2 regions of the Sphingomonas sp. BL-S-30 genome follow, and region 1 is predicted to be linked to the other one. Evidence: riboswitches for the same ligand, from Rfam matches in the RefSeq annotation. Region 1 holds a riboswitch; the other holds the start of a gene.

Region 1 (11,556 bases):
GATCGATGCCACCGCGATCGTCGTCGCCGACCTGTCGACCGGCATCTACCGCGCCGGGCTGAAAGGGCGGATCAACGATTACCGGATCGACGGCGTCGGCATCATCAACCTGACGACCGACATGAACCTGGTCACCGTCCCGTCCGGCGGCTTCGGGCTGAAGGGAAGGTTCGGCGTCACCACGGTGAAGCTCGACAATGCCGGCGTTCAGAACTTCCTGGGCGGACGCGCGGTGATCGTCGGCAATCTCAGCTTCGATCCCAAGGGCGTGTTCCGGGTCCAGAACCTACGGGTCGCGGCGCCGAGCTTCCGCCTCACCGGCGGCCAGGGCAGTTATTTGCCCGACGGCCGCATCGCCTTCACCGCGCAGGGCCATTCGACTCAATATGGCCCGCTGGCGGTCGCCATATCGGGCACCGCCGAGCGCCCGCTGATCAAGCTGCGGGCGAGCCGGCCCAATGTCGGCGTGCAGCTCAGCGATGTCGTGGCGACGATCCGCGGAACCGGGACCGGCTATGCCGTGGTCGCGACCGGCGGCTCGCCTTATGGGCCGTTCAACGCGGACGTGCTGATCCGCACCGGTGGCGGGCCGCTGACCATCGACATCCACCGCGCGCGCTTCGCCGGGGTCGGTTTCGCGGGCACCGTCCGCCAGGCGCCCGCCGGGCCGTTCATCGGGAAGCTCACCGCCAATGGGTCGGGCATCACCGGCACCGTCACTTTGTCGGCGGTCGGCAAGATCCAGCGCGCGCAGGTCTCGGCCCGGGCCAATGGCGCGCATATCCCCGGCCAGGCCAAGCTGGTGATCGAGCGTGCGATCGTCGAGGCGACGATCACCCTCTACACCAAGGCGCCGGAGATCCTCGCCGATGTCCAGCTCGCCGGCGTGCGCCAGGGCAGTTTCTTCCTCCAGGCGGCGCGCGCCAAGGTGAATTACCAGGGCGGGCGCGGCACCGCGCAGATCGTCGCCAATGGCCAGAGCGGCGCGAGCTTCCGCATCGCCGCCAACGCCCAGCTCTCGCCCGACCTGTACCGGGTCGCGGCGCAGGGCCAGGTAGGCACTGTGCCCTTCCACCTCGCCCAGCCGGCGATAATCCGGAACGAGCACGGCATCTATGTGCTCGCGCCGGTCGCGATCGTCGTGCCGCAGGGGCAGGTGCGGGTGGCCGGTCGCTATGGCAAGACGCTCGAGCTGCAATCGCGCTTCGACAATTTCGATCTCGCGATCCTCAACACCTTCGCCGCCGGCGCGGGCATCGGCGGCCGGGCGACCGGCAGCCTGGACTATGTCCAGGCCGGATCGGGCGTGCCCCGCGCCGACCTGCGCGTCGACATCCGTAGCTTCACCCGCTCCGGCGCGGCGGTCGTGTCCACCCCGGTCGACATCTCGGCGCTCGGCACGCTCCGCCCCGAAGGCGGCGCGCTCGCCGCGCTGATCAAGCGCGGCGGTGCGACGATCGGGCGGGCGCAGCTGCGGTTGCAGCCGGTCGGCGGCGGCGACTGGATGACGGCGCTGATGGATGCCCCGCTCGGCGGCGGCATCCGGTATAACGGACCGGCCGACGTGCTGTGGAGCCTGTCGGGCCTGGCGAACCAGACGCTCACCGGGCAGATCGGCATTGCCGCCGATTTCTCCGGCCGTATCTCCAGCCCGCAGCTGACCGGGCTGATCCGCGCCAATGCGCTGGCCTATGATAACGAGACCTATGGCACCCGCATCAGCGCGATCAAGCTGACCGGACGCTTCACCAACGACCGGTTCGAGATCAGCGAGTTCACCGGGCGCGCCGGCAAGGGCACCGTCTCAGCACGCGGCAGCGTCGGGTTCGGCTCGGACGCGGGCTTCCCGATCGATGTCCGGGTGACCTTGAGCAATGCGCAGCTCGCGCGCAGCGACGCGCTGGGCGCGACCGTCTCGGGCGAGATCGCGGTGACCAACAGCAAGGCGAATGGCGGCCTGATCTCCGGCACCCTGAACCTGCCCGAAGTGCGGTACGAGATCATCCGCCAGGGCGCGGCCGAAGTCGCCGAACTGCAGGGGGTGCGCCGCAAGGGCACCAGCCGCGCGCAGGCCGCGCGCGATGCGGCCAAAGCTGCGGCAGGCGTGCCCAGCCTGTTCAAGCTCGACCTGCGCATCCGTGCCGACAACCGGCTGTTCGTGACCGGCATGGGGCTGGAAAGCGAATGGAGCGCCGACCTGCGGGTGGGCGGCACCTCGGCCACGCCGGAGGTGATCGGCAATGTCGACCTGGTGCGCGGCACCTATAATTTCGCGGGCAAGCGTTTCGATCTCGACCAGGACAGCATCATCCGCTTCGAAGGCGGCCCGGTGACGAACCCGAGCTTGTCGATGCGGGCGACGGCGACTCTCTCCGGCACCGCGATCACCATCAATATCGGTGGCCGGGCGCAGAACCCGCAAATCACCTTCACTTCCTCGCCCAGCCTGCCGCAGGACGAACTGCTCTCGCGCATCCTGTTCGGCAACTCGATCACCGAGCTGTCGCCGATGCAGGCGATCCAGCTCGCCTCGGCGCTCAATTCGCTGCGCGGCTCGGGCGGCGGGCTCAATCCGCTGGGCAAGCTGCGCTCCGCCTCGGGCATCGACCGGTTGCGCGTGCTGGGCGCGGACGAGGCAACCGGGCGCGGAACGTCCGTCGCCGCGGGCAAATATATCTCCAACGATATCTATGTGGAGATCGTTACCGACACGCGCGGCTTCACCGCGACCCAGATCGAGATCGCCTTGTCCAAGGCATTGAGCATCCTGAGCCAGACCGGCGGATCGAACGGGACCGCGATCAACCTGCGCTATTCGAGGGATTATTGACGGGCGGCTTGAGGCGTAGAGCCGAAACCCATACCGTCTCCGTTCGTCCTGAGTAGCCATTGAGCTTGTCGAATGGCGTATCGAAGAACAGGCGTCATGCGCTCCAACTGTCCTGCGATACGGGTCTTCGACTTCGCTCAGCCCCTACTCAGGACGAACGGTTTGCTCCTTGCACCTATTGATCCAACTGCCTGTCAGCACTCCACCACGTTGACGGCGAGGCCGCCCAGGCTGGTTTCCTTGTATTTGGAGCGCATGTCCTCGCCGGTCTGGCGCATCGTCTCAATCGCCTGGTCGAGGCTGACGATGTGGGTGCCGTCCCCGTCGAGCGCGAGATAGGCGGCGTTGATCGCCTTGACCGCGCCCATCGCGTTGCGCTCGATGCAGGGCACCTGGACCAGCCCGCCGATCGGATCGCAGGTCAGGCCGAGATTATGTTCGATGCCGATCTCGGCGGCATTCTCGATCTGGGCGTTGGTGGCGCCGAGCACCGCCGCGAGGCCGCCGGCGGCCATCGAGCAGGCCACGCCGACCTCGCCCTGGCAACCCATCTCCGCCGCTGAGATGGAGGCGCGGGTCTTGTAGAGCATGCCGATCGCCGCCGCAGTCGACAGGAAGATGCGGATGCCCTCGCGCGTCGCGGGACCCTCGAACGTCTCGTAATAGCGGATCACCGCGGGGATGATGCCCGCGGCGCCGTTGGTCGGCGCGGTGACCACACGACCGCCGGCCGCATTCTCCTCGTTCACGGCCAGCGCCCAGAGGCTGACCCATTGGATGGTATGCGACGGGGCGCCGCGTTCCGAGCGGGAGATCAGCGCTTCGTGCAACCCCTTGGCGCGGCGGCGAACGCTCAGGCCGCCCGGCAATATGCCGTCCTTCACCATGCCGCGATCGATGCAGGCGCGCATCGCGTCAGCGACGCCGTCGAGCAGCGCGTCGGTCTCGGCCGCCGTACGCCAGGCGGTGTCGTTGCGGCGAACCAGCTCGCTGATCGAGATATGCTCGGCCTCGGCCGCCAGCAGCAGCTCGTCACCCGACGTGAAGGGGTGACGCACCGCGACATTGCCGAGCTCCGGCCGCTCCCCGCCGCGCCGGATGGTGCCGCCGCCGACCGAATAATAGCGCAGCGTCTGCGACGTTCCGTCGGGGAACCAGGCAGTCAGATCGAGAGCATTGGGATGTTCCGGCTCGAAGCGTTCGGGATGGAAATCGATCCCGCCCTTGCCGTCCAGCGCCACCGGATAGCCGCCCTCTCCGCCTCCTCGCCCGAGCGGCAGCGCATTGTCCGCGCGGAACCCGGCGACCAGCGCCGCCGCCGCTTCGGGATCGACCGTCTCCGGCTCCCAGCCGGCCAGGCCGAGCAGGACCGCGACATCGGTACCGTGGCCGATGCCGGTCAGCGCAAGCGACCCATAGAGGCTGCAGCCAACCCTGGTCGCGCGCTCCGGCAACGCCAGGATGGTCCGCGCGAAATCCGCCGCCGCGCGCATCGGCCCGACCGTGTGCGAGCTGGAAGGGCCGATGCCGATGGTGAACATCTCGGCGATGCTGATCGGGCGAAAGCGCGGGTCCGGAAAAGTCGAGGTCGCGAGAGGTGAGGTCACCGAGGCATGCTCCTGTCAGGCGCTGTGCGCGCCGTTGCATGCCCCCTCTGTCCCTTTGCCTGAGATCGCTATCCCGTCGGCGGGTGCCGTGGCACCACTCTCCAGAGTGTCTGTGTCGCGCGGTCCTTTTGCCTGAGAGTTTCCGGGGCGGTTGCTCCTTCGGCGCCGGCCAAAGCCGATCTCTCCCGTGCGACGACCGATAGGTGAGCGAGTGCCCGCGCCAAGTCAATCGCCACGCTGGTCAGGATGCCCAGGCAGCGCGGGATTCCGTGGCGGGCGCTTCCCATCCGTCGACCAGGGACTGGATGAGCGCCCGGTCGTCCGGCGTCGCCGGGTTGTAGACGATCAGGCTGAGGTCCGGCCGGCCGTCCACCGCGAAGGCGGAATATTCCAGGGCGATCAGGCCGACCTGGGGATGGCGCAGATGCTTGGTCCCGTCGCCATAGGTCCGCACTTCATTGTCGCGCCACATCGAGGCGAATTCCGGGCTCGACCGGCAGAGTTCCTCGACCAGCGGCGCGACCTCGGCATCGGCGCCCGCGCGTGCGGCGTCGATCCGGAAGGAACTCACGACGAAACGGGCGACCGATTCCCATTGCGGCTGCGCCGCGCGGACTCGATCGTCGCAGAAGATCAGGCGCAGGATATTGCGCTGGCCGGGCGGGATCGAACCATAATTGGTGAGCACGACCGCCGCGGCGCGGTTCCAGGCGACGACGTCCCAGGTCGCGGTGCGCACGATGGCGGGACTGCAGGTCAGCACGTCGAGCAGCCGCTGCAAGCGCGGCGTAATCGAATCGCTACCACGATACTGGGCCGCGGGCGGGCGACCGAGACCGAGCAGGAACAGATGCTCGCGCTCGACCTCGGTCAGGGTCAATGCCGTCGCGATGCGGTCGAGCACTTCGGCCGAAGCTTTTCCGCCGCGCCCCTGTTCGAGCCAGGTGTACCAGGTCGGGCTGATATTGGCGCGCTGCGCCACTTCCTCGCGGCGCAACCCCGCGGTCCGCCGCCGCCCGGCGAACCCGAACGAGGCGGGATCGAGCCTGGTGCGCCGGTTCCGGAGATAGGTGCCGAGCATATTGTCGTCGGACATGGCTGCCCATCCAGTTAGTAATTATAGCATGATAATGTCACTACTTTACCTGCATAATGTGGATCACGACAATAGGCGTATCGAATGGAGACAAGCAGATGCGCGTATTTGTAACAGGTGCCACAGGTTGGGTCGGGTCGGCGGTGGTCGAGGAACTGGTCAGTGCCGGCCATCAGGTGACAGGCCTGGCCCGGTCCGCGGAAAAGGCAGCCGGGCTCGCCGCGGCCGGTGCCGACATCGTGTCCGGGACACTCGACGACCTCGATATTCTGCGCGACGGCGCGGCGGCGGCGGACGGGGTGATCCACACCGCGTTCAACCATGATTTCTCGCGGTTTGCCGAGAATGCGCGGCAGGACCAGCTGGCGATCGAGACACTGGGCAGCGCGCTGATCGGGTCGGACCGGCCGCTGATCGTTACCTCGGGCTTTGCCTTGCTCGCGCCGGGCCGGGTCGCGACCGAGGCGGATCTGCCCGCATCGCACCCCTCCTACCCGCGCCGGTCCGAGGCCGCCGCGATAGCCCTGGCGGCGCGCGGGGTGCGGGCCGCCTCCATCCGGCTTGCGCCATCGGTCCACGGCGCTGGCGATCACGGCTTCATCCCGTTCCTGATCGGCCTGGCCCGCGAGAAAGGCGTGTCCGCCTATATCGGCGAGGGGTCGAACCGTTGGCCGGGGGTGTATCGGCTCGACGCCGCGCGCCTCTACCGGCTGGCGCTCGAACAGGGCGCCACCGAGGCGGCCTATCACGCGACCGGTGACGAAGGAGTCGCGTTCAGGGACATTGCCGCCGTGATCGGGCGGCGGCTCGGCGTGCCGGTCGAATCGCGTGGACCGGAGCATTTCGGCTGGTTCGCCGATTTCGCCGGAGCGGATATTCCCGCATCGAGCGCGCGCACGCGGTCGTCGCTGGGCTGGGAACCGACGGGCCCGGATCTGCTGAGCGACATCGACCAGCCCGGCTATTATGCTGCCTGATCCGGCAGCGTGAGCTTGAACGCCTGATAAGCGTCAGTGAATTCGGGGAGCGCTTCGCACCGTGCGGCGTGCTCCCCCAGGGCGACCCAGCCATCCATGACGAACTGATCGGCCAGCGCCTCGCTGACGAAGCGGTGCATCGTGCCGAGCAGGACATCGGCGTGGCTCATCGTCTCGCCGAGCAGCCATGGGTCCTTCGCCGCCGCGCGCTCGCGTTCGAGCAGGTCGAGCGTGTCGATCACCTGGGCGCGGCACCGCTCGACCCACATCTTCAGGCCGCCATCGCGAAAGGCACGTTCATAGACCAGGCTGACCGCCTTTTCCGCGACGCCGGCGGCGAAGGCGCAGGTACGGAGCATGGCACGGCGATCGTCGCCGCGGCGGGTGAGGAAGGCGCGATCGGGGCCGACCATCTCGTCGAGCGCATCGACGATCGCACTGCTGTCGGTCAGCGCGACGCCGTCGTCGTAAACAAGCGTCGGCACGCGCCGCAGCGGGTTGTAGCGCGCGATCTCCTCGACATCGCCGAACGCCGACAGCGGCGCGTGGCGATAGGGCAGATCATAGAACTTCAACGTCACCGCGACGCGGCGGACGAAGGGCGAATCATATTGTCCGATCAGCAACATGGTCCGCCCTTCCCGTCCTTTTACCAGACCTTCACGCGCGCACTGGGTTCCAGATACAGCTTCTGGCCCGGCTGCACGTCGAATGCCTTGTACCACGCATCGAGGTTGCGAATGGTCTGCGCGCGGAAGCGGCCCGGCGAATGGCCGTCGGTCGCGATCTGCTGGCGCATCGCCTGTTCACGCGTCTTCTCGCGCCAGCTCTGGGCGAAGGCGAGCATGAAGCGCTGATCGCCGGTCAGCCCGTCGATCACCGGCGCTTCCTTGCCGCCGAGCGAGGCACGGTACGCCTCGTACGCCGCGGTCAGGCCAGCAACGTCGGCGATATTCTCGCCCAGCGTCTGTTCGCCGCTGAGGTGAAGGCCGGGCAATGCTTCATAGGCGTCATATTGTTTGGCCAGCGCCGCGCTCTGCTGCTTGAAATGCGCGAAGTCGGCGGGGGTCCACCAGTTGCGCAGCTTGCCGCTCGAATCGAATTCAGCGCCGGTATTGTCGAAGCTGTGGCTGATCTCGTGGCCGATCACCGCGCCGATCGACCCGTAATTGGCCGCTGCGTCGGCCTTGGGATCGTAGAAGGGCGCTTCGAGGATCGCCGCCGGGAAGTTGAGCGCATTCTGCAACGGCAGATTAACCGCGTTGACCGTCTGCGGCGTCATCCACCATTCGCCCTTGTCCGGCGCCTTGCCGATCTTGCCGAGCTGATGCCGGTATTCCGCGAGGCGCGCACGCTGCAGATTGCCGAGCGGATCGTCCGCCTTGATGTCGAGCGACCCGTAATTGCGCCAGGTCTCGGGATAGCCGACGCCGACGCGCATCGTCTCGATCTTCTTGCGCGCTTCGGCCTTGGTCGCCGGCGCCATCCAGGTCAGATTCTCGACGCGCTTGTCGAAGGCGGCGAGGATGTTCTTCACCATGTTCTGGATGTCGGTCTTGGACGAGGCCGGGAAGAATTTCGCGACATAGATCTGGCCGACCGCGTCGCCCAGGCTGTTGTTCACGGCGGCAATCGCCCGCTTGTCGCGCGGCCGTGGCTGCTGCGTGCCGCTCAGCGTCTTGCCGTAGAAGTCGAACGAGGCATCGTCGAAGGCCTTGGGCAGCACCGGCGTGACGGTGTTGATGTGGTGGAAGGCCATCCAGTCCTGCCACGCTTCCAGCGGCTCGCTGGCCACCAGGGCGGAGAGCTTCGCGGTCGGGGCGGGATGCCAGACGATGAAGTCCTGCTGGCCCGAAAGGCCCGCCGCGCTGAAGAAAGCGTTCCAGTCCAGGCCCGGCGCCTTCTTCGCGAAGTCCGCCTGTTTCCACGGGTTGTTCGCCTTGTGGACGTCCTGGCTCTCGATATAGCCGGCATGCGCCGTGGCGATCTTGGTCTCGAGCGCCATTACACGGTCGGCGCGCGCAGCGGGATCGCTCAGGCCGGCCAGGGTGAAGACCTTGGTAACATAGGCCTTATAGGCGGTGCGGACCTGCGCCATGTCGGGCTTGGCCGAGACATAATAGTCGCGCTCGGGCAGGCCGATGCCGCCCTGAAGCAGATACGGCACGGTCTGGCCCGGATTGTCGAGCGCCTGGGTGACGAACAGGCCAAACAGATGCTCGGTCTTGAAATTGGTCGCGTTGAGCGGATCGACATCGGCGCGAAGATCGGCGCCGAGGGCCTTGGCCAGGGCGGTCTTGTCCGCAATGGCGGCGATCGCGTCCAGCTCGGGCTTGATCGGGGCGAGGCCGCGCTTCTCGATGCCGGCGGTGTCGAGATAGGCATTGTAGAAATCGGCGATCCTGCGCTGGTCGGTGCCGGCAGCGGCATTGGCCTTGGCGGCTTCCGCGATCAGCTGCGCATTGCGGCCTTCCGCGATGTTGAACACCTGCAGAAAGATGCCGGTGCTCGACCGGTCGGCCGGGATCTCGGTCTTCGCGCGCCAGCCGCCATTGGCATATTCATCGAAATCGTCGCCGGGTTTGACGGCCTTGTCGAGCCCCGCCACGTCGACGCCAATCGCGCTGCCCGCAACCGGCGTCGTTGCGCTCTGGGTGCAGGCAGTGGTGGCGAGCAGGGCAGCGAGAAAAATCGTTGAACGCTTCATGTGATAGACCTCTCCAAGGTGTATGGCGCGGGGGATACACCCGTGTTTTCGGTTACACCAGATACCAACGCCGCCCCTTCCCCGCGCCGCCCTGCACAGCTTTATGCCGCGAGCGTCGCTTCCCATTCGCGCGATCGCTGTCTAGTCAGGGGCCAAGATGAGGATAACACCATGAGCGCGCCGGCTCTCGACACCAAGCTATCGCCGGAGAGCGAGACCTTCCGCGCCAACGCAGCGCATAACCGGGCATTGGCGGATCGACTCCGTGCCGACGTCGCGCGGACGGCGCTTGGCGGGTCCGAGAAAAGTCGCGAACGGCACGCGTCGCGCGGCAAACTGCTCCCACGCGACCGCGTCGAGCGGTTGCTCGATCCGGGATCGCCCTTTCTCGAGATCGGGCAGCTCGTCGCGAACGGGCTCTATGACGACGAGGTGCCGGGTGCCGGCGTGATCGCGGGTATCGGCCGGGTCTCCGGCCGGCAGGTGATGATCCTGTGCAATGACGCCACGGTGAAGGGCGGGACCTATTATCCGCTGACGGTGAAGAAGCATCTGCGCGCGCAGGAGATCGCCGAGGCGAACCGCCTGCCCTGCATCTATCTGGTCGATTCGGGCGGCGCCAATCTGCCGCACCAGGCGGAGGTGTTCCCCGACCGCGACCATTTCGGGCGGATCTTCTTCAACCAGGCGACCATGTCGGCCAAGGGCATTCCGCAGATCGCCTGCGTAATGGGCAGCTGCACCGCGGGCGGCGCCTATGTGCCGGCGATGTCCGACGAGACGGTGATCGTGCGCAACCAGGGCACGATCTTCCTCGCCGGCCCGCCGCTGGTGAAGGCAGCGACGGGCGAAGTGATCTCGGCCGAGGAGCTGGGCGGCGCGGAGACGCATGGCCGCAAGTCGGGCGTGGTCGACCATGTCGCCGAGAATGACGAGCATGCGCTGACCATCGTGCGCGACATCGTCTCGACCCTGCCGGAGAACCAGAAACCCGACATCGCGCTGGTGGAGCCCCGGGCGCCGAAGTTCGACGCGGAGGAGCTGTACGGGATCATCCCGTCGGACGTTCGCGCGCCGTATGACGTGCACGAGGTGATCGCGCGGCTGGTCGACGCGTCCGAGTTCCACGAATTCAAGGCGCTCTATGGATCGAGCCTGGTGTGTGGCTTTGCGCATATCTGGGGCATGCCGGTCGCGATCCTCGCCAATAACGGCGTGCTCTTCTCGGAGAGCGCGGTGAAGGGGGCGCATTTCATCGAGCTGGCGTGCCAGCGGCGCATCCCGTTGCTGTTCCTGCAGAACATCTCGGGCTTCATGGTCGGCGGGCGCTATGAAGCGGAGGGCATCGCCAAGCATGGCGCGAAGCTCGTGACCGCAGTGGCGACGGCGAGCGTGCCGAAGATCACCGTGCTGATCGGCGGCAGCTTCGGCGCAGGCAATTACGGCATGTGCGGCCGGGCCTATTCGCCGCGGTTCCTGTTCAGCTGGCCCAACAGTCGGATCAGCGTGATGGGTGGGGAGCAGGCGGCCTCGGTCCTGGCGACGGTGCACCGCGATGCGGAGAGCTGGACCGAGGAAGAGGCCGAGGCGTTCAAGGCGCCGATCCGCCAGAAATACGAGGACGAGGGCAATCCCTGGCACGCGACGGCGCGGCTGTGGGACGACGGCATCATCGATCCGGCGCAGACGCGCGATGTGCTCGGGCTGGCGTTTGCGGCGACGTTGAATGCGCCCATTCCGGAAAAGGCGTCGTTCGGCGTGTTCAGGATGTAAGCGATGGAATTCGAGCTCGAGGACGGCCTGGTATTCCCAAGGCCCAATGCCGCGACGCTGGATGCGCAACTGCGTATCCTCGCACCGGACAGCAGGAACAGCTTCGCGATCCTGACCCTGTCGGATGGCGATTACATGCAGACCGCCTGCGAGGGCGATGGCTACGTCATCGAACGGCAATCGCAGGATCCGGTTCACCATTTCCGGGCGGTCAGGCCAGCGGGTGGCACGCTGTTCACGATCGACGAAGTGATCGCGGCCTTTGTCGCCTTTGCGTACGAACCGGCTCATCCGCTCTTCCTCGTCTGGGAATCGATGGACGATGAGCTCGGAATATCATCGTGACCGTCGAGACGGCGCCCTTCCATGGAGTCCTGTGAATGTCCCTGATGCTTGCGCTTCTCGCCCAGGTCACGCCGATGCAGCCGATGCCGAAGGGCACCGGCCTGCCGCCTCCCGGCACTGACGAGGGCGCGGTGATGGCGCCGATCAATGCGCTGTTCGCTGGGCTGGCCGCGCGGGACTCCGCCGCGATCCTGGCGCAGCTTCGTAGCGAGGGCGGCGCG
Region 2 (11,556 bases), 1.5 Mb from region 1:
AGCGGCTGTCGGTCGAGAGGACGACATGGCACGGGCGCGTGAGCGCGTTCAGGCCCTCGATCGCTGCCCTGAGCTCCATCCGATTGTTGGTGGTCAGCTTTTCGCCGCCCGAAATGTCGCGCTCGCGCGTGCCGGCACGGATCACCGCGCCCCAGCCGCCCGGCCCCGGATTGCCCTTGCACGCGCCGTCGGTGGCGATTTCGACTTTGGTGAGTTCCGTCGTCATGCGAATTGCCCCGCGCCCTGTGTCTCATAGGCCCTGAGGCGGCGGAGATAGGCGAGCGGATCCTTCCGCGTGACCAGCGCATCAGCCGGCGTGTTGAGCCAGTCCCAGGCGCGCGACAAAAGGAAACGGATACAGGCGCCCTTGGCGAGATGGATCAGGGCTGCCCGTTCTTGGGGCGTGAGATCGATCGACTGCGTGTAGCCGTCGATCAGCGCGCGCCCGACCGCCCAATTGGCGTTGCTTCCGGTCGCGTCGAACGACCAGGCAGTGTGCATGACCGCAAGGTCATAGGCGCGGATGTCGGTGCAGGCGAAATAGAAGTCGATCAGCCCGGTCACGGCATCGCCGCGCATCAGGACATTGTCGGGGAACAGGTCCGCATGGATCGCGCCGACCGGAAGGTGGGTGGGCCAGGCGGCGAGAACCGCGTCGAGCGCGAAACCGACATCGTCGTACAGCCCCGGCGCGATGCCATCCAGGTCGCGGCCACAGCGTTCGAATAATGGCCGCCAGGTATCGACGCCCATCGAATTGGTGCGCGTCAGGGGGAAATCGGCCAGTGCCTCGTGCATCCGGCCCATCGCGGTGCCGGCGGCAAAGGCCTGTGGGATGGTGGGATGCGAGACCGAGACGCCGGTCAGGAACTCGATCAGGCAGGCGGGCCGGCCTTCGAGCTGATGGATCACGGTGCCGTCGCGGTCGGGCAGGGCGCGCGGCACCGGCAGGTCGTGTTTCCCGAGATGATCGATCATCGAAAAGAAGAAGGGCAGATCGTCCAGATGCACACGCTTTTCGTAGAGCGTCAGGATGAAGCGGCCGGCGGTCGTATCGACCAGGTAATTGCTGTTCTCCACGCCCTCGGCGATCCCCTTGGCGGAGACGAGTTCGCCATGGTCGAAACGCGACAGGAAGGCGCCCAGCGCCTCCGCTGAAACCTGAGTATATACCGCCATGAAGTCAGGCCGCGACTTCGAGGCCGCGGGGCAGTTTGAAGGAAATCGTCTCGCGCGTGGTCTCGACCTCGAACTCGCTGACCTCGAACCGCTCCGACAGCCGGTCGACGAGTTCGCGGACCAATACTTCGGGGGCCGAGGCTCCGGCGGTGATGCCGAGTGTCCGGACGCCTTCGAGGAAGTCGAAATTCAGATCGCTGGCGCGCTGCACGAGCAGGGCCGGCGTGCCCTCGCGTACCGCGACCTCGACCAGCCGGACCGAATTGGAGGAATTGGGCGCGCCGATCACCAGCATCGCGTCGCAAGCGCCGGCGATCTTCTTGACCGCGGCCTGACGGTTCGACGTGGCGTAGCAAATGTCCTCGCCACGCGGTGCCTGGATCGCGGGAAAGCGGCGCTGCAGCGCCTCGACGATGGCGGCGGTATCGTCGACCGACAGCGTCGTCTGAGTGAGGAAAGCGAGATTGGCGGGGTCGGACGGCGTCATCGTCTCGACATCGGCGACGGTTTCTACCAGCGACATCGATCCTTCGGGGACCTGGCCGAAGGTCCCGATCACCTCGGGATGGCCCTCATGACCGATGAAGACGATGTGGCGGCCGGCGGCGACCAGCCGTTCGGCCTGGCGATGCACCTTGGAGACGAGCGGGCAAGTGGCGTCGAGATAGGAGAGGCCGCGCTGCGCTGCCTTGGTCGGCACTGCCTTGGGCACGCCGTGCGCGGAAAAGACCACCGGCACGCCGTCCGGCACTTCGTCAAGCTCCTCGACGAAGATCGCGCCTTTCTCGCGCAGCGCGTCGACGACGAACTTGTTGTGGACGATCTCGTGCCGGACATAGACCGGCGCACCATATTTCTCGATCGCCAGCTCGACGATCTGGATCGCGCGGTCGACGCCAGCGCAAAAGCCGCGCGGCGCGGCAATGAGCAGTTCGAGTGGCGGTTTCTGGAGATCGGTCATCACGATGGGCTCTACGCGATTGCTTGCGTGCGCGAAAGCCGGTTCCTATGGTGCGCGTCGTTCCCGGGCCGGTGCGCGCAAGCGCGAGGCCCCTTCCTATGTGTTTCCATGTGATAAGGTGCGTGTGCCCGTGACAGCCCGGAAAATTGCCGTTCCCGCCATCCTGATGCTGCTGGCCGGCGGCTGCTCCACCACCGGAGACATTGACGAAACGGGTGGCATCACGGCGATCCGTTCGGCCTGTCCGACCGTCGGCGTTCCCGCGGCGACCGGCGATATCACCCTGTTCGATCCGCCGGCCAGTACCGTGGCGACCGCGATCGACGTTGCGGCGGTGATGACCAATGTCCGCTCCACCTGCGCCGATGCGACCGACGACATCGTCACCACCGTCACCTTCGATATCCAGGCGCGCCGGGCGCGCACCGATACGGCGCGCGACGTGAGTCTGCCCTATTTCATCACCGTCGTGCGGGGCGGCACCGCCGTTATCGCCAAGCGCGTCGGCCATGTCTCCGTGCATTTCAATGCCGGGCAGGACCGCGCGACGGCCAGCGGCCAGGCGAGCAGCACCATCTCCCGCGCGGCGGCCAGCCTTTCCGAAGATGTCCGCAAGAAGCTGACCGAAAAGCGCAAGGCGGGCGGCAGCGACGCCGCGGTCGACCCGCTGACTCGTCCGGAGATTCGCCAGGCCGTGCTGCGCGCCACCTTCGAGGCGCTGGTCGGCTTTCAGCTGACCGACGATCAGCTCAAGTACAACGCCACCCGGTGACCGAGGTCCGGGCCTTTGCCCTGCTGACGGGCAAGGCCCGGTACCTCGGGCGGGGCGAAAACAGCGCCATCGCCAAGTCTCCCGTCACCGGGCCGGTGAAGATCGGCTTTCTTGGGCTGGAAGGCGACGAGCAGGCCGATCCGACCGTTCATGGCGGGCCGGACAAGGCGCTGCATCATTATCCCCATGATCATTATGCGCGCTGGAGCGAGGACAGGGTGGACGATCCGGTGCTCGCGGCGCCGGGGGCCTTTGGCGAGAATATCGCGACGCTCGGGCTGACCGAAGATCAGGTCTGCATCGGCGACCGGTTCCGCCTGGGCCGCGCGCTGATCGAGATCAGCCAGGGCCGGCAACCCTGCTGGAAGCAGGCTGAACGGCTGCGCTGGCCGGCTCTCCCGGCACTGATGGTCAAGGAACGGCGCAGCGGATGGTATTACCGCGTGATCGAGGAAGGCGCCGCCGAGCCGGGCGAGGCCCTGGCGATGGTCGAGCGCCCCTTGCCAGGGTGGACAGTCCGCCGCGTCTTCGGTCTGCTCATCGCCGGGGACCATCGTCACGACCCGGCGGCGCTTCGTGACCTTGCGGTTATGGAACTGCTGTATGACGGATGGCGGCACCGTGCCCTCAAATTGATGGCTTAGCTAAAAGCGTTACCAAGGCCGATTGACTCGCATGCTGCACCGCGTCACACCGGGCATGTCGATGGAGGGCAACTTCCATAGGCACGCGCGGGAGAGACCCCGGACGTGGGACCCTTGTCAAAGCAATGGCTTGGCATGGAATCCCTGATCCAGGGCGCCGAAGGAGCAACCGCCCCGGAATCTCTCAGGCACACCGGACCGCGCGGGCTATCGACACTCTGGAAAGCGGCCGAGGCGATGTTTGCCCGGCCCACCGAAGGGGTAAGCCATCCTGCGCAAGCGGGTGGTCAAAGCTCTCAGGTTCCCGTGACAGAGGGGGCGGCGAAACGCGGCGTAAGATGCGCTGCGTAACGCCGTGACACCTTGTGACGGAGACCGGCATTGAGTGACAACGAAGGCCCCGAAATCGAGATCCAGACGCTGCCGCTCGATGCGTGGCACCGTGCGCGGGACGGCCGGATGGTCGAATTCGCCGGCTATCACATGCCCGTCCAGTATGAAGGCATCATGGCCGAGCATCTGTGGACGCGCGACTCCGCCGGTTTGTTCGACGTCAGCCATATGGGCCAGCTGCTCTTTACCGGCGACGGCGCCGATGCCGCGCTCGAAGCGCTGCTGCCGGGCGACATCAAGGGGCTTGCCCCTACGAAGATGCGCTATTCGCTGCTGCTCGCGGGGAATGGCGGCATTCTCGATGATCTGATGGTCACGCGCCGCGAGGACGGCATCTACATGGTCGTCAACGGCGCGACCAAATATGACGACATCTCCTATCTCCTCGATCACCTGCCCGAGGACATCACGATCAACATCATGGACGAGCAGGCGCTGCTCGCGCTGCAGGGGCCCAAGGCAGTCGATGTGCTGTCGCGGCTGGTACCGGGCGTCGAGGCGTTGGTGTTCATGACCGCGGGTGCGTTCGAGTGGAACGGCACGCCGCTGTGGATCAGCCGCTCGGGCTATACCGGTGAGGACGGGTTCGAGATTTCGGTGCCGGCCGAGGCTGCCGAGGCACTCGCCGATGCGCTGACCGCCGAGGCCGAAGTGAAGCCGATCGGGCTCGGCGCGCGCGATTCGCTGCGGCTCGAGGCCGGCTTGCCGCTCTACGGGCATGATCTCGATCCCAAGACCACGCCGGTGATGGCCGATCTCGGCTTCGCTTTGTCCAAGCGCCGTCGCGAGGAAGGCAATTTCATGGGCGCCGAGCGTATCCTGCTCGAGCGCGAGCAGGGCGCGGCGGTCAAGCGCGTCGGCCTGGTCGTCGAAGGCCGCCAGCCAGTGCGCGAGGGCGCGGCGGTGGTCGATGCGGAGGGTTCCGAGGTCGGCAAGGTCACCAGCGGCGGTTTCGCCCCGAGCTTCGGTGCGCCGATCGCCATGGCCTATGTGCCCGCCGCGATGGCGGCGATCGGCACCGTCATCCAGATTACGCAGCGCGGCAAGGTCCACCAGGCGACCGTCACCGCGATGCCGCTGATTCCACACCGCTATGTCCGAGCAGGAGGCAAGTAAGATGAGCCGTTACTTCACCGAAGATCATGAATGGGTCGATGTCGACGGCGACATCGGCACGGTCGGCATCAGCGAGTACGCGCAAGGCCAGCTCGGCGACATCGTGTTCGTCGACGTGCCGGCGGAGGGCAAGGAACTGGCGAAGGGCGACGAGGCCGCGGTGGTCGAATCGGTCAAGGCCGCATCGGACGTCTATTCGCCGGTCTCGGGCACCGTGCTTGAAGGTAATGCTGCGCTCGGCGACAATCCCGGGCTCGTCAACGAGGATCCCGAGGCCGAGGGCTGGTTCTTCAAACTGACGCTCAGCGATCCGGAAGAACTCAAGAGCCTGATGGATGAGGCGGCCTACGCCGCTTTCGTCGCGAAGCTTTGATGTGACGTACTCCCCTCCCGCTTGCGGGAGGGGTTGGGGGTGGGCTCGCGCTTTCCTCCAACGCTCCGCCCGGAATTGGCCGGGCGCCCACCCCCGACCCCTCCCGCAGGCGGGAGGGGGGAGATTGCTTGAATGCGGTATTTGCCCCTTACCGACAATGATCGTCAGGCGATGCTCGCCACGATCGGCGCCAGGTCGATCGACGATCTGTTCGTCGACGTGCCCGCCATTGCCCAACTCGACGGCCCGATCCACGGCCTTCCGGGCCATGCGAGCGAATTGGCGGTCGAACGCCACATGTCGGCGCTGGCGCGCAAGAATCTGGCGGCGGGCGACGCGCCCTTCTTCCTTGGCTGCGGTGCCTACAAGCATCATGTGCCGGCGAGCGTCGACCATCTGATCCAGCGCGGCGAATATCTGACGGCCTATACGCCGTATCAGCCCGAGATCGCGCAGGGCACGCTGCAGATGCTGTTCGAGTTCCAGACCCAGGTCGCGCGGCTGCTCGGCACCGATGTGGCGAACGCGTCGATGTACGATGGCTCGACCGCCTGCTGGGAAGCGATCGGCATGGCGCGGCGGGTGACCAAGCGGGCCAAGGCGATCCTGTCGACCGGGCTTCACCCGCATTATGTTTCCGTCGCGAAGACCATGGCGAAGTTCACCGGTGATGTGCTGGAAACCGGCACACCGTCGCTGTCGGCCGGGACCGACATCGCCGACCTGATCGCGGCGATCGACAACGATACGTCCTGTGTCGTCGTCCAGTATCCCGATATCCTCGGCCGGATCGACGACCTGTCCGAGCTGGCCGCCGCTTGCCACGCCAAGAAGGCGCTGCTGATCGCCGTGGTCACCGAGCCCGTGGCGCTGGGTGCGATCAAGTCGCCGGGCGAGATGGATGCGGATATCGTCGTGGGCGAAGGCCAGTCGATCGGCGTCGGGCTTCAGTTCGGCGGGCCCTATGTCGGGCTGTTCGGCTGCAAGGAAAAATATGTCCGCCAGATGCCGGGCCGGCTCTGCGGGGAGACGCAGGACGCGGACGGCCGTCGCGGTTTCGTGCTGACGCTGTCGACGCGCGAGCAGCATATCCGCCGCGAAAAGGCGACGTCGAACATCTGCACCAATTCCGGTCTCTGCGCGCTGGCCTTCTCGATCCACATGACCCTGCTCGGCGAGGCCGGACTGCGCGCGCTGGCCGAGACCAACCACGCCGGTGCGGTCGCCGCAGCGGAGCGGCTCGCGCAAATACCGGGCGTCGAACTGGTCAACGAGACCTTCTTCAACGAATTCACCCTGAAGCTGCCGGTCGAGGCGCGGCCCGTGGTGCGGACGCTGGCCGATCGCGGCATCCTGGCCGGCGTGTCGCTCGGGCGGCTCTATCCCGGCGAGAGCGATCTGGCGAACGGCCTGGTCGTCGCGGTGACCGAGACGACCACCATGGAGGATGTCGAGACACTTGCCTCCGCGCTCCAGGAGGTGCTGGCATGACCACTCCTCCTTCCGTTCGCCCTGAGCTTGTCGAAGGGCTGTTCTTTTCTTTCAACCGTTCAAAAGAAGGGCTGGGCTTCGACAAGCTCAGCCCGAACGGGTTTGTGCGAGGAACCCAGGCATGACGATCAACGCAAGCGGCTGGCGCCCGGAGCGCCCCGAGGCCGGTTCCGCCACGGCCCCGACCTTCACCGGCAACAAGGCGCTGATGCTGGAAGAGGCGCTGATCTTCGAGATCGGCTCGACCGGGACCACGGGTGTGGAAGTTGCGGCCCCGGCCAAGGTCGCCTCGCGGCTTGGCAACCTGAGTCGGTCGGCGCCGATTGGCCTTCCGGGCCTGTCCGAGCCCGAAGCGGTGCGCCACTACACGCGCCTGTCGCGGCAGAATTACGCGATCGACCTCGGCCTGTTCCCGCTCGGTTCGTGCACGATGAAGCACAACCCGCGGCTCAACGAGAAGATGGCGCGGCTGCCCGGTTTCGCCGATATCCACCCGCTCGCGCCGGTCGATACGGTGCAGGGCGCGCTCGAGGTGATCCACCAGCTCGCGCACTGGCTGGTGACGCTGACCGGCATGCATTCCGTCGCGATGAGCCCCAAGGCGGGCGCGCATGGTGAGCTTTGCGGGATCCTGGCGATCCGCGCGGCGTTGGAAGCGCGGGGCGAGGGGCACCGCAAGGTGATCCTGGTGCCGGAGAGCGCGCATGGCACCAACCCGGCGACCGCGGCCTTTGCCGGCTATTCGGTCGAGGATATCCCCGCGACCAGCGAAGGCCGGGTCGATCTGGCGGCGCTGACCGCGCGGCTGGGGCCGGACGTGGCCGGGGTGATGATCACCAACCCCAATACCTGCGGGCTGTTCGAGCGGGACATGCGCAAGATCTCGGACGCGGTCCACGCGGCGGGCGGCCTGGTCTATTGCGACGGGGCGAACTTCAACGCGATCGTCGGGCGTGTGCGTCCGGGCGATCTCGGCATCGACGCGATGCACATCAACCTGCACAAGACCTTCTCCACGCCGCATGGCGGCGGCGGACCGGGTTCGGGGCCGGTGGTGTTCTCGGAAGCGCTGGCGCCCTATGCGCCACTGCCCTTCGTCGAGAAGACGGCGGACGGCTTCCGCCTCGTCGAGGAAGAGACCGCCGAGGAGCATCATGCGGGCAGCTTCGGGCGCATGGTCGCCTTCCAGGGGCAGATGGGCATGTTCACCCGCGCGCTGACCTATATCCTCAGCCACGGCGCCGATGGCCTGCGGCAGGTGGCGGAGGATGCGGTGCTCAACGCGAACTATATCCTGCGCTCGCTCGACGGCACGCTCGATGCACCGTTCGGGGCGTCGGGGCCGTGCATGCATGAGGCCCTGTTCTCGGATTCGAACCTGGCCGAGGGTTTCTCGACGATCGACGTCGCCAAGGGGCTGATCGACGAGGGCTATCATCCGATGACGATGTATTTTCCGCTGGTGGTGCACGGCGCGATGCTGGTCGAGCCGACCGAGACCGAGAGCAAAGCGGCGCTCGATCAGTTCATCGGCGCGCTGCGTTCGGTGGCGGAGCGGGCCAAGGCGGGCGATGTCGCGCTGAAATCGGCGCCGCATTTTGCGCCGCGCAGCCGGCTCGACGAAACGCTGGCCGCGCGCAAGCCGGTACTGGTGTGGAAGGATCAGGAGCTCGCGCAAGCGGCGGAGTAAGGGCGGTCACGAACCCGTCACAGTGACGGGGCATCGTGGGGCGCATAGGGAGTGGGGGACGGGGATGCAGGTTCATACCGGGCAGCCGCAAGGCTGGATGCAATATGCCATCCCGATCGCGATCTTCGTTCTGGTCTTCGCCTTTCGCGCCCGGCGGCTGAGCCAGCTTCGACCGCTTCGGATCGAGCGGCTATGGATTTTCCCGGCCATCTATCTGGTGGTCTGCCTCGGCATGCTGGTCCAGTTTCCGCCGACGCCGGTGGGATGGGGGCTGTGCGCGGTCGCGCTGGCGGTCGGCGCCGCGCTCGGCTGGCAGCGCGGCAAGACGATGCGGATCACCGTCGATCCCGACACGCATCAACTCAACCAGAAGGCGTCGCTGGCCGGCATCGCCTTTCTGTTCGGGATCGTAGGGCTGCGTGCCGCTGCGAGGGCGGGGAGCAGCGCGTTGCACCTGAACGTCGCGATGCTGACGGATATGCTCGTCGTCCTGGCGCTCGGCCTGTTCGCCGTGCAGCGCGTCGAGATGTATCTGCGCGCGACGCGGCTGCTCGATGAGGCGCGGGCGGCGAAGGTCTAGAACCAGCGCGGGACGTCCTGCTTGTAGGCGTCATAATCGGCCCCGAACTTGCCGAGCAGATAGCGTTCCTCGCGCGCGATGACCTGGGTGCGGATCAGCAGGATCGCGACCGGCAACAGCAGGAGCGCGGTGAAACTGTCGAACAGGATGGCCAACCCGGCATGGAGGATCGCCATGCCGAGATACATCGGGTTACGCGTGACGCGGTAGATGCCGGTCGTGACCAGGCTGGTCGAGGATCGCCAGGGCCTCGTCGCGGTGCCCAGCCTGCGGAATCGTTCCGAGCCCGCCAGAATCACGCCGGCACCGAGGAGGAGGAGCGTCCCGCCGGTCATGATCGACAGCGTGCCGGCGGGGCCGAGCCGGCCGGTCAGGCCGGTCCAGGCGAACCCCAGGAGAAGCACGCCGAGATAGATGAGAGGGGGCGGGAAGCCCACTTTCGCGCTGTCCGGATCAATTCGCATGGCTCTCTCCGATGATCGCCGCGCATCATGCGGGGAGGGATGCAGCGAACGCAAGGCCCTGGCGCTAGACGATCGCCTGCTCGGTCTCGGTCTGCCGTCGGACATGTTCGCGCCACACGATATAGAGCCCGCTGCCGATGACGATCGGCGCCCCGATCCAGGTCGAGAGGCTGGGAAATGTCCCGAACAGGAGCCAGCCGTAAAGCGTCGCCCAGAGCAGCGACGAATAATCCATCGGCACCACGATCGAGACCGGCCCGAGCTTGAGCGCGGTGGTCAGCGCGATCTGGCCGAGATTGCCGATCACGCCCACGCCGATCAGCAGGAGCCAGACCTCCAGCGCGTGCTTCTGGTGATCCATCGCATAGACGATGCTCAGCGGGATCATGGACAGCGTCGCGAACCAGAAGACCGTGGTGTAGGGACTTTCCGTCCGCCCGATCCTGCGCAGCTGGATCGAGACGATCGCGGCGAGGAACCCGGCGGAGAGGCCAGCGACCGTGCCCCAGAGGACGAAATGGCCCGTCCCCGGACGCGCGACGATCAGCACGCCGACGAATCCCGCGACGACCGCGAGCCAGCGATGCCAGCCGGTCGGCTCGCCCAGCACCAGCGCGCCGAGGATCGTGGCGAAGATCGGCACGGTGAACTGCAAGGTGGTCGATTCGGCGAGCGGCAACAGCGTCACCGCGATGAACAGGCAGCTCATGCTGCTCAGGCCGACCACGGCGCGGAAGACATGCGCCCCGAGCTGGGCGGTGCGGATCGTCGCGAGCCCGGGGCCCAGCGCGATCACCGTCGCGACCAGCGGAACCCCGACCGCCTGGCGGAAGAACAGGATCTCGGACAGGTGGGCGCCGCGATATTCCGCGAGCTTGATCAGCGCCGTCATCGTCGCGAGGCACACCACTGACAGGAGGCGGAGCGCGATGGCGGGAAGGATGCGGTCAGTGGTCATCTGGTCGCTCGCTCTTGCGGAAGAGTGAGCCGAGGAACAAGTCCGGGGTGACGGATTAATCCGGAGCCGCTATCCGGCCTCGCATGATCAAGCATGCTCTCCCCGTCACCCGCGAGGCCGATTTCTCGGCCTGGTACCAGTCCGTCATTTCGGAAGCCGATCTTGCCGAGGAATCCGGCGTGCGCGGCTGCATGGTCATTCGGCCATGGGGGTATGGCATCTGGGAGCGGATCCAGCGCCTGCTCGACGACCGGATCAAGGCGACCGGCCATGAGAATTGCTATTTCCCGCTGTTCATCCCGCTGTCCTATTTCGAGAAGGAAGCGGAGCATGTCGAAGGGTTCGCCAAGGAGATGGCGGTCGTCACGCATCACCGGCTGGTGAGCGACGGCAAGGGCGGGCTGATGCCCGATCCGACCGCGAAGCTGGAAGAGCCCCTGGTCGTGCGGCCGACATCGGAGACGGTGATCGGCACCGCCTTTGCGCGCTGGGTGCAGTCGTGGCGCGACCTGCCCGTGCTGATCAACCAATGGGCGAACGTCGTGCGCTGGGAAATGCGCACGCGCATGTTCCTGCGCACCAGCGAGTTTCTCTGGCAGGAAGGGCATACCGCGCATGCCACCGCCGAGGAGGCGCGCGAAGAGACGCTGAAGATGCTGGAGGTCTATCGCAGCTTCGCCGAGGATTGCCTGGCGCTGCCGGTCGTCGCGGGCGAGAAGCCGGAGAATGAGCGCTTCCCCGGCGCCGTCGCGACCTATTCGATCGAGGCGATGATGCAGGACGGCAAGGCGCTCCAGGCGGGCACCAGCCATTTTCTCGGCACCAATTTCGCGAGCGCGCAGGGCATTCGTTTCCAGAATGCCGCGGGCGAGCTGGAGCTGGCCAATACGACGAGCTGGGGCGTCTCCACGCGCATGATCGGCGGCGTGATCATG

The links. A riboswitch is a leader RNA that binds a small molecule or an ion and turns the genes downstream of it on or off. The one in region 1 is predicted to bind glycine.
Region 2: another riboswitch for glycine. It lies ahead of gcvT (glycine cleavage system aminomethyltransferase GcvT); the one in region 1 lies ahead of ACZ1I5_RS03875 (L-serine ammonia-lyase).

Annotation. Positions count from the first base shown of each region.
Region 1 covers NZ_CM145481.1:856,583-868,138, reverse strand. The annotation lists gene ACZ1I5_RS03880 (translocation/assembly module TamB domain-containing protein) at 1-2,830, shown strand, start outside; gene ACZ1I5_RS03875 (L-serine ammonia-lyase) at 3,025-4,437, opposite strand; glycine riboswitch at 4,481-4,546, opposite strand; glycine riboswitch at 4,548-4,635, opposite strand; gene ACZ1I5_RS03870 (helix-turn-helix transcriptional regulator) at 4,679-5,533, opposite strand; gene ACZ1I5_RS03865 (SDR family oxidoreductase) at 5,632-6,510, shown strand; gene ACZ1I5_RS03860 (glutathione S-transferase family protein) at 6,498-7,139, opposite strand; gene ACZ1I5_RS03855 (M13 family metallopeptidase) at 7,160-9,217, opposite strand; gene ACZ1I5_RS03850 (carboxyl transferase domain-containing protein) at 9,389-10,990, shown strand; gene ACZ1I5_RS03845 (hypothetical protein) at 10,994-11,335, shown strand; gene ACZ1I5_RS03840 (nuclear transport factor 2 family protein) at 11,371-11,556, shown strand, end outside.
Region 2 covers NZ_CM145481.1:2,347,502-2,359,057, reverse strand. The annotation lists gene rnhA (ribonuclease HI) at 1-226, opposite strand, end outside; gene thrB (homoserine kinase) at 223-1,179, opposite strand; gene ispH (4-hydroxy-3-methylbut-2-enyl diphosphate reductase) at 1,184-2,140, opposite strand; gene ACZ1I5_RS10890 (hypothetical protein) at 2,307-2,912, shown strand; gene ACZ1I5_RS10885 (MOSC domain-containing protein) at 2,909-3,556, shown strand; glycine riboswitch at 3,635-3,767, shown strand; gene gcvT (glycine cleavage system aminomethyltransferase GcvT) at 3,938-5,065, shown strand; gene gcvH (glycine cleavage system protein GcvH) at 5,067-5,438, shown strand; gene gcvPA (aminomethyl-transferring glycine dehydrogenase subunit GcvPA) at 5,571-6,929, shown strand; gene ACZ1I5_RS10865 (hypothetical protein) at 6,926-7,054, shown strand; gene gcvPB (aminomethyl-transferring glycine dehydrogenase subunit GcvPB) at 7,051-8,619, shown strand; gene ACZ1I5_RS10855 (CcdC protein domain-containing protein) at 8,684-9,199, shown strand; gene ACZ1I5_RS10850 (methyltransferase family protein) at 9,196-9,663, opposite strand; gene ACZ1I5_RS10845 (DMT family transporter) at 9,728-10,621, opposite strand; gene proS (proline--tRNA ligase) at 10,705-11,556, shown strand, end outside.